DNA from 2 places in the Chryseobacterium sp. HNCC26DJ240 genome. Region 1 is predicted to be linked to the other one. Evidence: riboswitches for the same ligand, from Rfam matches in the RefSeq annotation. Region 1 holds a riboswitch; the other holds the start of a gene.
The links. A riboswitch is a leader RNA that binds a small molecule or an ion and turns the genes downstream of it on or off. The one in region 1 is predicted to bind cobalamin.
Positions count from the first base shown of each region.

Region 1 (7,863 bases):
AAAAAATCACAGAAACTAACGAAAAAATAGAGGAAAAACGCAAATCTGATCGCGAACTGTGGATGAAAATCGGACAGCGCGTGAGAATAACGGGAAGTACGAGCGTGGGAACGATTGAGAAAATTTCGAGGAATAAAGTTACCGTGAATTACGGAACTTTCAAGACTTTGATTAATGCGGATGAGCTGGAAAGGATTTAATATAAATGACGGTAAAAACGCATATCAGTTTTAATGATTTTCTGAATTTTAATATTAAAAATTCGTTGCCGAGAATTATTATTTTTTCTTTGGTTTTACTTCTGTTTTTTGGATTAAATTTTTATAATTCTGAAAATGGTTCAAATGAAATCTATAAATATATTCTGATCTGGTTTCCTGCGATTGTAATTTTCATTTTTATCCGTTCCTATCTGAGTCTGAAAAACGCATTTTACTCAAATCTGAAAATTCAGGAAGAAATTATCTATACTTTCACTGATGAAAAAGTTTATACCAAAGGAGAAACTTTCGAAAGTGATTTTGCGTGGAATACGGTTTACAAGATCAAAGAAAACAGAGATTGGTTTCTGATTTATCAAAGTAAAACGGTTATGAATATGATTCCGAAAAAATATTTTTCCGTAAATGAAGTTTCGGAAGTGAGAAAATTAATTAAAAACAGTTGCGTGAAGGCAAAGCTTTTGAATAATTAAAATTAAAAGAGAGCAACTTTAAATTGCTCTCTTTTTGCCTTATTTCTTTATAAATTTCTGTGTTATATTTTTAATTTCAATGAAATAAATTCCCTTTGCCAAATCATGTACATCTACGAATGATTGCGATGTCTTTCCCGTCTTTACTATTTGTCCGGTAACTGAATAAATTTCATATTTTTCATCAGAAAAAAGATCCGAAATAAAGAGTTTTTCAGTTGTGGGATTGGGGTAAATATTAAATTTTTCATACTCTGTTTCATCGGTTGACAAAACTTCGGGGGCAACTTTAACTACCCAAATGTCGGAATAAGTAGGATTTCCATAATGAAAAGAAACATCACCATTATTAGAAAAAGAACGGCCATTCATAATAAATCCACCATCAGTTGTTTGGCTCATAGATTGTCCATAATCGAGTAACCTGCCACCCATGGATTTTTGCCATATAATATTTCCTACATTGTTTATTCTTACAATCCAAAAATTTCCCGATCCACCTGAATTCCCAACTGTATCGCCATCTGTGGACGAAGAGTATCCTGCAAATGTATACCCACCATTTGGCATCTCTTTAATAGAATACGCACCATCACCACCGGTACCACCTAGCGATTTTTGCCACTGAATAATTCCGTTTACATTTAGCTTGACGATCCAGGCGTCATAAGATATCGCCGAGCCATGATGTCCCGATACGTCACCATCATTTGACTGACTTGAACCAGCAAATATATATCCGCCATCGTTTGTTTGAATTATAGACTGTGGAATATCATTACCGCTCCCACCATATGATTTTTGCCATTGAATAACTCCATTACTACCTAATTTTACAATCCAGGTATCGTTACCCCCGTAATGAGAAGTTACATCGCCACTTATCGCATCTGTCACCCCGGCTACAATATATCCACCGTCAATCGTTTGTCGTATGGAAGAAGAATAATCATAACCTGAAATATTCCCCAAGGTTTTATCCCACTGAATTATACCCGTACTATCAATTTTTACAATCCAATAATTTGAATAATTAACAGGTGGCACTGTAATATCACCATTATTAGACATTGTTGAACCGCCAATAATATATCCACCATCTGCAGTTTGCATTATTGAAGATCCAATATCGACGCTTGAACCACCAATTGATTTCTGCCATTCAATATTTCCAGTATCACTCAATTTCACAATCCAAATATCACTGTAAGTTCCTACCGTTCCATGATGATTTGTTATATCACCATCTACAGAACTAGATTCTCCTACTACAACATATCCACCATCTGCAGTTTGCTGAACTGCATGAGGCATATCATATCCACTACCACCTAACGACTTCTGCCATTGAATGTTACCTGCAACATCTAATTTTACAACCCAATAATCTCCATCACCATGATTTCCGGTAACATCACCATTTATTGATGGTGAATAACTTGCAAGAATTGATCCACCGTCTGTTGTAGCCCATACAGCCTGACCTTGATCCCAATCTGTTCCTCCTAATGTTTTTTGCCATTGGATAGGAGGTGCTATTTGAGCTTTTGTAAGAAAGCCTGACAATACAATTATAATCGAAAATAATTTTTTCATATAAAAAATCAGTTTTTTTTCAATGAGAACTTAATAGATAAATTTAACAGCAAAAATAAGATATTTTGTTTCCTTCGTACATGTGTTTGATCAATAAATCATATGTCATTGACAAATTAATTATAGATTAAAAAATATTAATTGAAAATGATGACATACATAATTTTAATGTATTAATTTTTGACAATTATCTCCCGAAAAATATTTAATTTATATCTTTGAGCTAAATATTCTTTCAAATGACTTTCATCAACAAAGCAGTTTTATCTTTATTCAGTATATTTTCGTTCAGTTTAATCGATGCGCAAAACAAAATTCCGTTTGGAGTTGTAAAGGCACAGGAAGGTTATGCGATGGTGCGTGTACACAAGGAAGATTACCGCAAAATCGTTGATAAAATCAGAATGAAAAAAGGCGATGTTTTCGTTTACGTAAAACCCGCTCCCGGAGAAACAGAATGGATTTGGATCAAATATCCTGAAAAAACCGACGACGAAAAACCATTCGTCAGATACGACAGCCTTACAAAAGAAGGTATGGTCAACAAAGACCGTGTCGCTTTCATCGATCAGCTTCCGAAATTTACACCTTCAAAATCTAAAAACGGAAGATCTTACACATTTACAGATAATTCCAATGAAAAACTTCCGACTGCACAACGTACGAAAGTAGTGATCGACATCTACCCTTCCAACGCCAGTTTTAAAAGACAGGAAAAAGATGCCGACGGAAACATCATTAAAATTGATAAAGCAAAACCTTGGGGCATCGGAAAAACCCTGCCTGAAGGCCTGACAGAAGTAAAATCCATTCGTGTACAGCAGCCAGGGCGAGGAACTGTTTTTGTGCGTGACGCTATTAAAAATTTATTTGATCCAACAACCGATTTCGAAAACATTGGTGTAACAGCGATGGATGCCGATCATATTTACATTTATATGATCAACGGAAAAGGCGAAAACAGATACACCACTTTCTGGACAGTGAAGGAAGGAAAAGTAATAAGTCAGATTATTTACAACAATCCTGAATAGTTTTGCAATTTTAAACGTTAAGATCATTAATCGGTTAAGCTTTTTTAAGAATCAATAAAATTGATTTAAGAGTAATGCTTAATCATTTACCTCGGTAAACCTTAAAAAATCTGCAGTCAGTTTGTTCTTAACAACTTAATCTTTCTTAATGGTTCAAATTTTCCGCAGCTACTTAGAAAAAAGATTACCCTAATTTAAATCAAACTTTATTTGTACTTTTGCCGACGGAAAATCACCGAAAATGATCTTCCAGGAAACTGGTTTTGCTTAGCCGCAAATGAAAAGGGAATCGTGTGAAAATCACGAACTGTCGCGCAACTGTAAAGTAACCTAAGTCTTTATAAAAACCACTGTGCACAAGGCATGGGAAGGAATAGAGATGTTACAAGTCAGGAGACCTGCCTGTTTCTTCAAACAAAAAACTTTCGCGATCTGAAGTTTATTGATCAAATGTTATTTCGGGAATTCTCGTTCCTGAAAGATTCTTTTTGTTTCAGTAAAGTTCATTTTTCGCACAAATTTATAATGAAATATGACTACAGAAGAAAGAATTGATGCCTCGGAAACCCGAATTTTCAAAGCCGTTTTTCCCAACACAACCAATCATTACGACACGCTTTTCGGAGGAACTGCCATGCAGCTGATGGACGAAGTTGCCTTTATCACGGCCACAAGATTTGCCAGAAAACGTGTGGTAACCGTAAGCAGTGATAAAATTGATTTTAAAAAACCAATTCCTGCCGGAACTATTGTAGAATTAATCGGAAAGGTTTCTCACGTGGGAAAAACGAGTATGAAAGTGAATGTTGAGATTTTTACCGAACAGATGTATTCTTACGAAAGAGAAAAGGCGATTACAGGCGATTTTACCTTTGTAGCCATCGACGAATTTAAGAAACCAATTCAAATTTTATAATAGATGAACGGTAGTTTTTGACTGCCACTTATCACTTTCAGTCTTTATTTAAAAGGTTTCGGAAAACTTAACTGTTCGCTGAAACCTTTTTCTATTTCTTTAAATAAGATCTAAATTTCGGTTTCTGAGAGACACAATCATTTAATGATGACTGGAGTCGTCTACATGATTATATATTGTATTGTTAATTCGGATTGAACTGAATATTGAAATTCTTTAAATAATCCTCAATGGGTTCCATTCCCATTTCTTTTCTTCTGTCGTTCACAGTTTCAGGATTTTCTAATTTATATAATTTACCATTTTTTATTTGTGAACCATATATTTGGGGGTTTCCTTCGTCCATTAACATCCTATCTTTCATCAATGCGTACTGTCCTTTAGATAAGTCTCCATTTTCAACAGCTTTCTCTACTTGTGGAAAATACTTTTTTCTGATTTCTTCAGTACTATGTTGCAGTCCCAACCAGATGGCGTCCATTTGTCTTTGATCGACCTCTTTTAATGTTGGCATACCACACTTTTCAATAATGCTGATCACTAATTCCTGATTCCTATGATCTTCTTTAGCGTATTTGATGAGTTCATTTGATTTTCTGATCCTCTGGTCACTTTCTAAAACTTCGCTCAGGATTTGACGTTTTTTGCTGCAATCGACTTCAATAATATTTACTGAACCTACATAGACAAATTTATCCTTATTCATATAAAGGAATATTGCTATCATTACAACAAGAGCGGTTAGTATGCTGAATAATATCTTTTTTATTTTCATTTCTATTTCTACTTTTGTACCATATTCCTAAATAGGTTGAACATTTTCGGAATATGACACAAAAGTAGGAATTATTATTAACTGTCGGAATAAAATATAGCTAATGTTTTCTTGCTTGGCCGAAAAAAGTTACCCACATTTTCTTACCGACTTTTTACCAACAACAACATTACTTTTTGAATCTATCTTATATATATATGGCTAAGATTATTTCAACTACTCATCACAAAGGAGGTGTTGCAAAATGCTTCGACAGGCTCAGCATGACATCTCTAATACTAAACGTTTAAAACTTATGTATTTTCAGGCTGAGTTCGTCGAAGCCTTAGTGTTTTAAATAAAATTTGAAATCAGACTAAACTTTAAGAAAATCAGCTCAATTACCAAAATCTGCGTGAGATTCCATTTATCTTAAAACTTTTAACGCTTCCAAATTAAGATTCATTAAGTGATGAAAGGCTTCTTCCATTTCTTCTGATGCTCTGCAGATAGCGTTTTCAAGGATTTTTCTTACCTGGGCTTCGGTTACTTTGGCTTCAGTCCAGCTTTTTCCGGAAGTGTGTGAGTTTAAAATGAAAGGCATAATTCTGTCGATGGCACAAGCAAAAATAGCATCCGGCGTTTCTTCTTCCTCAAATTCTAGCCAGAGATTAAAGAATTCTGAACGGATGGGTTCATCTAAAATTCCGAAAATCTTTTGTGCAGACAATTTTTCTCTTTCAAATTTTCCTACCATTGCAACTTCATCAAAAATGAACGTGTCGCCCGCTTCAATTTCCACCAAATCGTGAATGGAAAGCATTCTGATGACTCTCAAAAGATCAATATCTGCTCTGTTTTTAGCATAAGGAAATAAGATCTGAGCCAAAATAATAATCTGCCACGAATGTTCTGCAGTATTTTCTCTTCGGGAATCGTCGGCATTATAATTTCTTCGTTGAACGTTTTTCAAAGCATCAACAGCGATGATAAAATCGATTTCTTTTTGAATTTTCATGTGTAGATTTTATTTTTTTTTATTTGTCAGATGTTATCGCCCAATCTTCATAGTTGCTTGCTTATAAAGTTTTTTATGGGCGATTTCATGGTTCAAAAATAATAAAACAGGATGGAAATTTGGTTTTAATTAAAATTAAATATTTTTCAACTAAAAATTATTAAACTGAAAATCAACACATTAAATATAAATATAAATTTATTTTACTACTTTGTATTGCATAATACCATTCTATTTATATATCTTTGTAATGTAAAATCGAAATAGGTTCAACTAGCTAGGAGCTGAAAATCGAAAATTATAACCAATTAATTAAACCTTATTACCAATGAATACCGAAAATACCAAAGCGCAAATGCGAAAAGGGATTCTGGAATTCTGTATTTTGAGCCTCATCAATAACCGTGAAATGTATGTTTCTGATTTGATAGACGAGCTGAAAAAAGGAAAACTGGATGTAGTGGAAGGAACCCTCTACCCTCTTCTTACAAGACTGAAAAACGGAGAATTTCTCTCTTACAGATGGGAAGAATCTACAGGAGGACCACCCAGAAAGTATTACCAAATTACAGAAAAAGGCAAAATGTTTTTATCTGAACTTCAAATTACCTGGAAAGAATTGACAGATTCTGTAAACCAAATCACTCAAAAACTTTAAAAACAAAAGCTATGAACAAAACACTCTCTATAGGACTCGCCGGTTTTTCTTTCACGATAGAAGAACACGCATATATAAAACTCAGCGATTATCTGAATGCCCTGAGAAGCTCTCTGGATGTTGCTGAAGCAGACGAGGTAATGCACGACATCGAAATCAGAATGGTAGAAATCTTTAAAGAAACTCTTGCTAAAAGAGAAGTTATCAACGATTCTGATGTAGAAAAAGTAATTGCACAAATCGGAACTCCTGAAAAAATAGAAGAACAGGAAGAAGCTTATTACTCTGAAGGAAAGAAAAACAGCACAAAGTCTTCTTTTGGTTACAAATCTCAAAAACAATTATTCAGAAATCCTGAAGAAGCAAAATTGGGCGGTGTATGTGCCGGAGTGGCTTCCTATTTTGGAGTAGACGTTACCGTTATGAGATTGATCTGGATTGCTACCTTCATCGTAGGATTTCCGTTAGCTCCTTTATTTGTATTTGTAGGATTACTGTACGTAATTCTATGGGTAATTCTTCCGGAAGCACAAACAGCTTCAGATTTTTTGAAAATGAAAGGTAAGCCAATGAATTTTGACAACCTGAAAGAAGAATCGGGAAAGATTGTACAGTTTGCCAACGAATCTACGGAAAAAGTTGGGCAAGCATTGAAGTCACAATCAGGTAATATCAACAACCTTGGAAGCGTTTTGATAAGTATTATAAGAATATTTTGGGGAATCATCTTTGGACTAATGGGACTTTCATTACTTATTGGTTCTTTCGGTTTCTTCGGAATCAATTTCGGATCCGATTCCGTGAATGTGCCTGAAAGTATTTCTTTTTTCTTAGGAAGTGAAATGCCCAATTTCTTAATTACTGCAATTTTGGTATTAGCATTCTTAATTCCTGCAATTATCTTCACTTTAATTTCGATAAAATTGCTTGCTCCAAAATCCAGATTAAAATATACAGGATACATTATTGGAACACTTGTTTTTCTTTGGATTGCATTACTTGCGATAGGTGGCGTTACCGCAACAAAATTGTTCACCAAATATTCCGGAGAAAACAATGAAAGCGAACAAATAGCCATCAATACGAAATCTGACAGCATTCTTGTAGATGTAAAAAAAGTAAATATCCCATCAAACTTTAAATCTTATTTCGGCGACTATTTTTCTGACGGCAAAAGCATTTATGAAGAAGAT
Region 1 is NZ_JBXUGK010000005.1:96,674-104,536, forward strand. It holds gene AC2A1G_RS11060 (endonuclease MutS2) at 1-200, shown strand, start outside; gene AC2A1G_RS11065 (YcxB family protein) at 206-694, shown strand; gene AC2A1G_RS11070 (T9SS type A sorting domain-containing protein) at 734-2,290, opposite strand; gene AC2A1G_RS11075 (hypothetical protein) at 2,530-3,324, shown strand; cobalamin riboswitch at 3,566-3,744, shown strand; gene AC2A1G_RS11080 (acyl-CoA thioesterase) at 3,857-4,240, shown strand; gene AC2A1G_RS11085 (DUF6624 domain-containing protein) at 4,425-4,946, opposite strand; gene AC2A1G_RS11090 (HD domain-containing protein) at 5,422-6,012, opposite strand; gene AC2A1G_RS11095 (PadR family transcriptional regulator) at 6,341-6,670, shown strand; gene AC2A1G_RS11100 (PspC domain-containing protein) at 6,682-7,863, shown strand, end outside.

Region 2 (7,863 bases), on a different contig from region 1:
CTGATTTTACAATTCTTCCTGAAAGGTCTACGATTTTAAACTGTGCGCCTTCAGCATTTTTTACGTAAAGAATGTCTGATGCCGGATTTGGATAAATTGAAATATTGTTTGTGAATTTTGTAGCATCAGAAACAGAAAGATTTCCTGGTGTATACACATTTTTATAAAAGTTGTTGCTCCCCACCAAAGCAGTGAAGGTATTTGAGAATGTTCCTGCCTGGGTATAAATATTTACTGTGGAGTTTGCTGTAAAATTATTGGCATTTGCCTGAAAAATTTTGCCGTCGATGGCTGCAAAACCATAAGAATTACCATATCCTGTTCCAGCATTGATTGTGAAGGCGGGCGTGCTGCTGAATGTTGCTAAATCTGTGTTTAATGAATATACATTGGTACCGCCGGTAATGAAAATTTTTGTACCGTCTGCAGTAAATTTTAAAGCATCGTAGTCTGAGGGAGGTACTATTGAAATATTATTTATACTTGCAGCAACTGTATTGGTAGTTGTGTTGATTTTATAAACTGTGGAACCTGCAGAACTTGTACACAGTGCAAAAATATCATTTCCAACAGCTACTATAGATTGTAATCCACTGCTTAAAGTAATAGTTGCTACGATAGCGTCGGTTATGGGATCTATAACCTCAATACTGTTCCCTGCCCGGTATGAAGATTTGTTGACATAAACTTTTCCGTTGACGGTAATGATTTCTTCAGGATCCTGACTCAACGGAATGCTTGTAATGTATGCTAAAGTGGTAGCATCGTGTACAGAAACGTCTTGAGTCGTTTGAGTTCCCCAGTTGCTGGTGTAGATTTTTCCGTTGGCTATCGTTGTATATCTCGGCTGTGTTACATTAGTTGTGATTACGGCTGATTTTACAAAACTGGCTCTGTTGGCAACTACTATTTTGTTTGAATTATTTACGACCAGATAAGACTTGTCTCCATTAAAATAAATCGACTGCAAGATATCTCCCAATGCCTCTCCGTTATTAGCTAGGCTGTAAACATTATTGGTGACGTTATTATTGACATCGATATATGAAATTTCTGCATTGTTTCCGAAAAAGTTTCCTTCACTAGACACAATATATCCGTTAGAATATTGTGCAGATACCAGTGTAAAACCTGCCACGACGAAGCTTAACTTTAAGATTTTAGAGTAAAATTGTTTCATTTTTCTTGAATTATTTTTGATTTTAAATTATTTATATAAAAAAGTTAAATGGCCGGGGATGTCGCCAGTTTGTACTTTCCATTTCAGCTTTCCGAATTTGTTGTAGCAGAAAAGCTCGCCGGATGAAGTGTAATCTTTGGCATCGCCAATAAAAATATCCCCATTTTCAGGATTGGCAGCGATACCGTAAGGGATTACAATTTGAGATTGAGTGCCGTCTGTGATGAAATTGCTGCTCGTTTGTGCGAAAGTATCGGTATTGATAATTCCGTAACCGCTGGATGTTCCGCCTGATGTGTATTCGTAACTGAAATAGTATAGTCTGTTTTCAATAATAGAAAAGTCACTTACAGGAATATTGATTTCCTGAATCACCTGATCATTTTGAGGATTTAAAACAAAAAGCTTTGGCGAAATACTTCCGAAATTTCCCCGTGAAGTCACCCAAAGTTTTCCTGTATCGTCTTTTTTAATTTTACTTAAATTGATGGCAACAGGAATTTTTTTAATCTCAGTAAAAGTATTCAGGTCAATTACAGAAACCGTGTTGTCATAATCCGGATAGCTGTATCCGCCTGAGTTGGCAACGTAAAGTTTATCGCCCACCACTTCAAGTTCTTCAGGCTGTTTTCCTACGTAAACCTGACCGACAATCTGCAGCGTATTTACGTCCACTTTCACCACATAACCTGGTTGCGAAACTCCGACTGCACCACCGTAAGAGGAGATGTAAGCGTAATTATTATGAAAATTAATAAAGCGGCAGTTCTGAACCTGAATTTCACCGATATGTTTGGCTGTTTTAGCGTCCATTACTTCCACAAAATTGGAAAGATTAATTACTGCATACAGTTTATCCTTATATACTTTAATGTCATTTCCCACGTCGCCAAGGCTGTTTACAACGGTTGGGTTCTGGGCATTGTAATAATTTTTGGTAAAAGCTCCCGTGGTGTAATCAAAGAAATCGATGGATGCTTTATTACTTCCCATATTTCCCTCATTCAATACGTAGAGCCCTTTAATGTTGATGTTTTCAGGCTCCTGAACTCCTGAAACTGTAGCTCCGTAGTTGATGTAATCGTAATCTTCTCTACAAGAATGAATACTGAGAATTAAAAGGAAGGCAAAAAGTAACTGTAATTTTTTCATTTTTAAATCTCGCTTTTAAAAGTTGACCCTTAAGTTAACACGGTAATTTCTTCCCGGCATCGGATAATTTTTGATGACGCTGTAGTTTTGGTCTAAAAGATTATTTACCTCAAGTCCAAGTCTGAACTTCCAGTTTTTCATTTTAAATTCCCGCGTTCCTGAAATATCACTGCTGTACCATGGCTGCTCATAATTTTCAGGAATATTCTCAGACATATTGTAACGCTCGCCTACATAGATGTAACTGTAATTGAGTTGCCATTCTTTGTATGTAATTCCCAAAAGCATGCTTCCGTTGTGTTTTGCAGTGTATGGAATCTGATTTCTGTAATAGGAAGTTATGTTGTTTTTTGTAACATTTAAAGCTTCCGTAAAAGTATAGGTAAAACGGCTGCTGAATAACAGATTTTCTGAAAGCAACCAAATCGCCTGTGCCGAAACATCTGCGCCTTTAATTTCAACTTCACCCAGATTCGTCATCGTCCAGCGGAACTGCTGGCCTTTCGGATAAGCGATAATTTTATCCTGAACCCTGTTGTAATAAGCATCAGCGATGATATTGAAGTTCTGTAAAACGCCTGTTTTAAAATCTTTATTAAAGGTAAAACCTAAATCGTATTGGTTGGTAAATTCAGGTTTCAGCTGCGAACTTCCGACTTCTGCATAATACAAGTCATTAAAAGTAGGCATCCTGAAAATTCTTTTATAAAAACCGTGAACTTTAAAATCTGCTGCAAACGGCTGGTAGGATGCAAAAACAGTCGGTGTAAATTCTGAACGGTTCTGCGGAACCGAAAAAGTTGTGTTCTCAATTTTCTCCTGAACAAAAGTTCCCAAAACACTTCCCTGAATTTTAAATTTATTGAAATCAAACTGAGTTGCCAAAGCAATCAGCTCGGTATGTCTTTGAGGATAAGCAAACTGTCGTAAGTTGGCATCCAAAGTATTGTATTGATAATCTGCCGAAAGATTGATCTTCCAGAATTTGTATGGCGAATATTGTTGAGCAGTTGAAACATAAAATTCCTGTTGCTTGTAAATATTGTCAATAAATAAGGGTGTTCCTCCGGGATTATCATTGTAATATCTGGTGTAATCATCAGCAAATTTAGAATTGATCTGAAACTTGTATTTGGATGAAATTTCCTTCTCAAAACTTCCCTGCACAAAAAAGTTTTTATCCCATTGTCTGCTTGAAGAAATATCCCCATTTCTGATAATAGCGCCCGGAACTCCTCTCTCAGAATCGTAATAATAACCTTTCAGTTTCCAAATTCCGTTATTGATTTTCCCGAAAACACCGGCCTCAGCACGGAGGGATTCGATGTCGCCGTTTTCTCTGATTCCGCTTCGTTCCCACCCCAGACTTCCGTCGGGTAAAGCTACTTTTTGATGAAATTTATATCGTCCGTGTCCTGTAAGATATTCCGTATTTAAAGAAATACTGATGTTATCCGTCAGTTTCTGTTCCAATAAAATGGAAGGATTTACCACACCAAAAGATCCCGAACGGTAATTAAAATTGACATTCGTTTTCTTTGAACCTGTAAAAAATGGAGTTCTGCTACGCAAATAAATAGATCCCGAAGAACCAAAGTCTTTGGCCGCCTGAAAAATTTCGCTTTTCTGTCCGTTATAGAGAGAAATAGATTCTAAATTATCCAAAGAAAATCTTCCAAGGTCAACGGTTCCGTTTTGAGCATTACCCACAGGAATTCCATCATAGAAAACCCCAACGTGCTGCGTTCCCATCGCACGGATATTTACCGTTTTCATCCCACCGATTCCGCCATAATCCTTCACCTGAATTCCGGAAAAATAACGTACGGCATCAGCAACAGAAGTGCTGTTGAGCTTTTCCAGTTCTGCTCCGGAGAGTTTCTGTGAAGAAATGACTCCTGTTTCCTGACGCTTTCTGTTAAAAATAATATCCCGTATTACTGTGGTTTCAATACTGTCGGTTTCTGTTTTTTGTGCGAAAACAGTTGCTGGTACAGCGAGCATCATTAGCAGGGCAGAAGAGTAAAAATATTTCATTCAGTTTAAATAAAATTCAGAAGAATTCCTTTGAATGAAAAAGGTAGAAGGTAATAACCTGTTTTGCAAAATGCAAAAAGGAAAAGAGACCGACTGCGCTTCATTCCACGAAAGCTTCATCAAAAAAATGCTTTAGAAAGGTATCTGACTTATATTTTCTCGATTTCAGAAAAATACTTACAGTAGCGGGTCTGCTTCGGATTCACACCGAATTCCCTTTTTAAAACGTTGCAAATTTAAGCTTTTAAATAAGAACTGACAATGAGAAATTAATAATTTAAGAATGCCTTTTTTAAAAATTCTACAAAAAGCTTGAGTCAAAATAAAACGGCAGTAAATCTTTTACCGAACTGACTTTGTATATTTCATCGGTAAGGCTCGCAAAATAGATTTCAATATTCTGGTTCTGTTTGGTTTCGTATTCCATTAAACTCTGACGGCAGTTGCCACAAGGTGGAATAGGAGGTGTTTTTTCTGAAGATTTTCTCGGACCACCCACAACAAAAATTTTACTGATTTTCTCATTCGGAAAATTGGCAGCCACCCAATAAATTGCAGTTCGCTCAGCACAAAGTCCCGACGGAAACGCGGCATTCTCCTGGTTGTTACCTGAAAAAATTTCACCGTTTTCAAGAAGCACAGCGCAGCCGACCAAAAAATCGGAGTAGGGAGCATAAGCATTTTCTCTTGCTTTTTTTGCAGCTTCCAAAAGGGAAATTTCGGTTTCGGTCAACTCGTTTTTTGCAGTAAAATGCTCAAAATGGATCTGAAAATCTTTTTTCATTCAAATTAAATAAAGGGAGCTAAAAGTAAAACAATTTCCAACGGTGACAAAATTTGTTTTATTGTAAATCAAAAATCCCACAAGACTAAACGTTAACACTGATAATTACACACACGCAACAAAACCCGAAGGGTTTAATACGAGTAGCCGTAGGTGAAACCTATGGTTAAAAAACATTTGCATCGAACAGAACCCGCAGGGTTCAATATCAATAACCGTAATAGAAATCTATAGTCAATGAATCGAATATGCAACAGAACCCGCTGGGTTCAACAATCTTCCATCTCCCATCTCCCGCCTTCCATCTTCCAACAAATTCCTCCCCAACTCTCACTGTTATTTCGTATTTTTAAATTTTTAAAACAAAACTTCATGTTATACACACCAATCAACTTCAGAAATGTAGAACTTAAAAACCGCTGGGTAATGTCGCCAATGTGCATGTACAGCAGCGATAACGGACTTGCAAACGACTTTCATTTCGTACATTACGTAAGCCGTGCGCAGGGCGGAACCGGACTTATCTTTGTGGAAGCCACAGCTGTCGAACCAAAAGGAAGAATCACCAATCACTGCATGGGAATCTGGAATGATGAGCAGGCAAACGCATTGAAACGAATTGTTGATTTCGTGCATCAGAATACAGAATCCAAAATAGGAATTCAGCTGGCACACGCAGGACGAAAAGGTTCTACATGGGAAAACAAACAGATTTCTCTTGAAGAAGGCTGGGAAACATTAGCTCCAAGCCCAATTCCTTATCACCCGACTGAGAGAATTCCTCATGTTTTAACTGTTGAGGAAATCAAGGAGCAGGTTCAGAATTTTAAAGTTGCAGCCCAAAGAGCTGTGGATGCTGGTTTTGATGTGATTGAAATTCATGCGGCACACGGTTATTTGGTGCATCAGTTTCTTTCACCACTTTCCAATACGAGAACAGATGAATACGGCGGAAGTTTTGAAAACAGAATTCGTTTTTTACTTGAAATTGTTGACGCTGTCAATGAAGAATTAAATGAAAATGTTGCTTTGTTTGTAAGAATTTCAGGAACAGAATATGCAGAAAACGGATGGGATATTGAAGACAGTGTGGCCCTTGCAAAAGTTCTGAAAGATCACAGTGTTAATTTAATAGATGTTTCAAGCGGTGGAAATATTCACGGTGCAAAAATCGAAGTTAAACCAATGTATCAGGTTCATTTATCGGGTCAGGTGAAAAAAGAAGCTGATGTAAAAACAGGAACTGTAGGATTAATTACCAGCGCCGAACAGGCCGAATATATTATGGGACAAAATGAAGCAGATTTGATTTTTGTGGCAAGAGAAATTCTCCGAAATCCGTTTTTGGCAGTTCAAAGTTCGTTTTCAGCGCACAAAGATTGCTTCTTTCCTCACCAATACCTCCGTGCAAAATTGTAATTAAAAGAAATACATTCAGCCTTAACCTTAACCTCAGCCTCAAAAATGAAAATCGAAGATTATATGCTCTCATGCCCAAGCAAGAAATTTTTAGGAATAGAATGCTTTGGATGTGGCACTCAAAGGGCGATTTTGCTGGTTTTTCAGGGTAAGTTTGTGGAAGCATTTCACATGTTTCCGGCGGTGTATACACTTTTGCTTTTTTTTGCAACAGTAATTCTCACATTTGTAGACAGAAAAAGGAGTTACGGAAATATTTTAGTTATTTTAGGAATACTTAATGCACTAATCATGGTAATTTCTTATTTTTATAAACACTTTTAAACTACACAATAAATAAATTATGAATCAACAAAGTTTACCAAACGCAACTGCCGTTTTGGTTTTGGGAATTTTATCACTTGTAACATGCTTTTGTTACGGTATTCCCGGAATGATCTGTGGCGTTATCGCACTAGTTTTGTACAGCAAAGACAAGAAGCTTTATTTGGCAAATCCGCAACTTTACAACAATTACAGTAATTTAAATACAGGAAGGATTTTAGCTATTATAGGTTTAGTTTTAAGCATACTGTTTTTAGCATTTATGATTTTCTATATTTCTTTAATCGGTATGGAAGCGCTTTCAGACCCTGAATTGTTAAGAGAAAGAATGGAAGAACTACAAAACAATTAAACAACTTCTTAAGATAAAAAAGCCGCTCATGTTGAGCGGCTTTTGTTTTAAATTTATGTTGTAACAGCACAGTCTTTATCATACTTTTTATCGGGATATTTTGCTTCCCATTCTTCAAGCTGAAACATAATCGGTAACAGCGCGAGACCTTTTTCGGTAAGAGAATATTCCACACGGGGTGGGATTTCTTTAAACTCCTCCCGAATAATCAAACCGTCATTTTCCATTTCTCTCAGCTGATCGGTCAGTACTTTTCTGGAAATCACATTGATTCTTGCAGCAAGTTCTCCAAAACGTAGTTTTCTGTCTTTAATCACGAGCACAATAATGGGTTTCCACTTGCTTCCCAATGCTGCCATCGCCTTTCCGAGCGGACAGCTGTAGGCCATCAGTTCATTCTTTTTCATAATAATACGAATTTAAGTTTAGTTTATAGTTGATGTATTGGTAGCATAATTTAGTTATTTGTTACATATTTTCAGCATAATTTAAAAATTATTTCAAAAAATTTAGTTTTAAGCACGACTTTAAAATTATTTTTCAAAAAAAATGGATTGAAGAATCACTAAAATATCGGGTTACTTTTAAGTTACTATCAAAAGTTACCACAAAGTT
Region 2 is NZ_JBXUGK010000001.1:657,303-665,165, forward strand. It holds gene AC2A1G_RS02985 (DUF5074 domain-containing protein) at 1-1,180, opposite strand, end outside; gene AC2A1G_RS02990 (YncE family protein) at 1,208-2,332, opposite strand; gene AC2A1G_RS02995 (TonB-dependent receptor plug domain-containing protein) at 2,348-4,369, opposite strand; cobalamin riboswitch at 4,488-4,623, opposite strand; gene cdd (cytidine deaminase) at 4,671-5,153, opposite strand; gene AC2A1G_RS03005 (NADH:flavin oxidoreductase/NADH oxidase) at 5,526-6,572, shown strand; gene AC2A1G_RS03010 (DUF2752 domain-containing protein) at 6,618-6,896, shown strand; gene AC2A1G_RS03015 (CCC motif membrane protein) at 6,916-7,248, shown strand; gene AC2A1G_RS03020 (winged helix-turn-helix transcriptional regulator) at 7,302-7,655, opposite strand.
Region 2: another riboswitch for cobalamin. It lies ahead of AC2A1G_RS02995 (TonB-dependent receptor plug domain-containing protein); the one in region 1 lies ahead of AC2A1G_RS11080 (acyl-CoA thioesterase).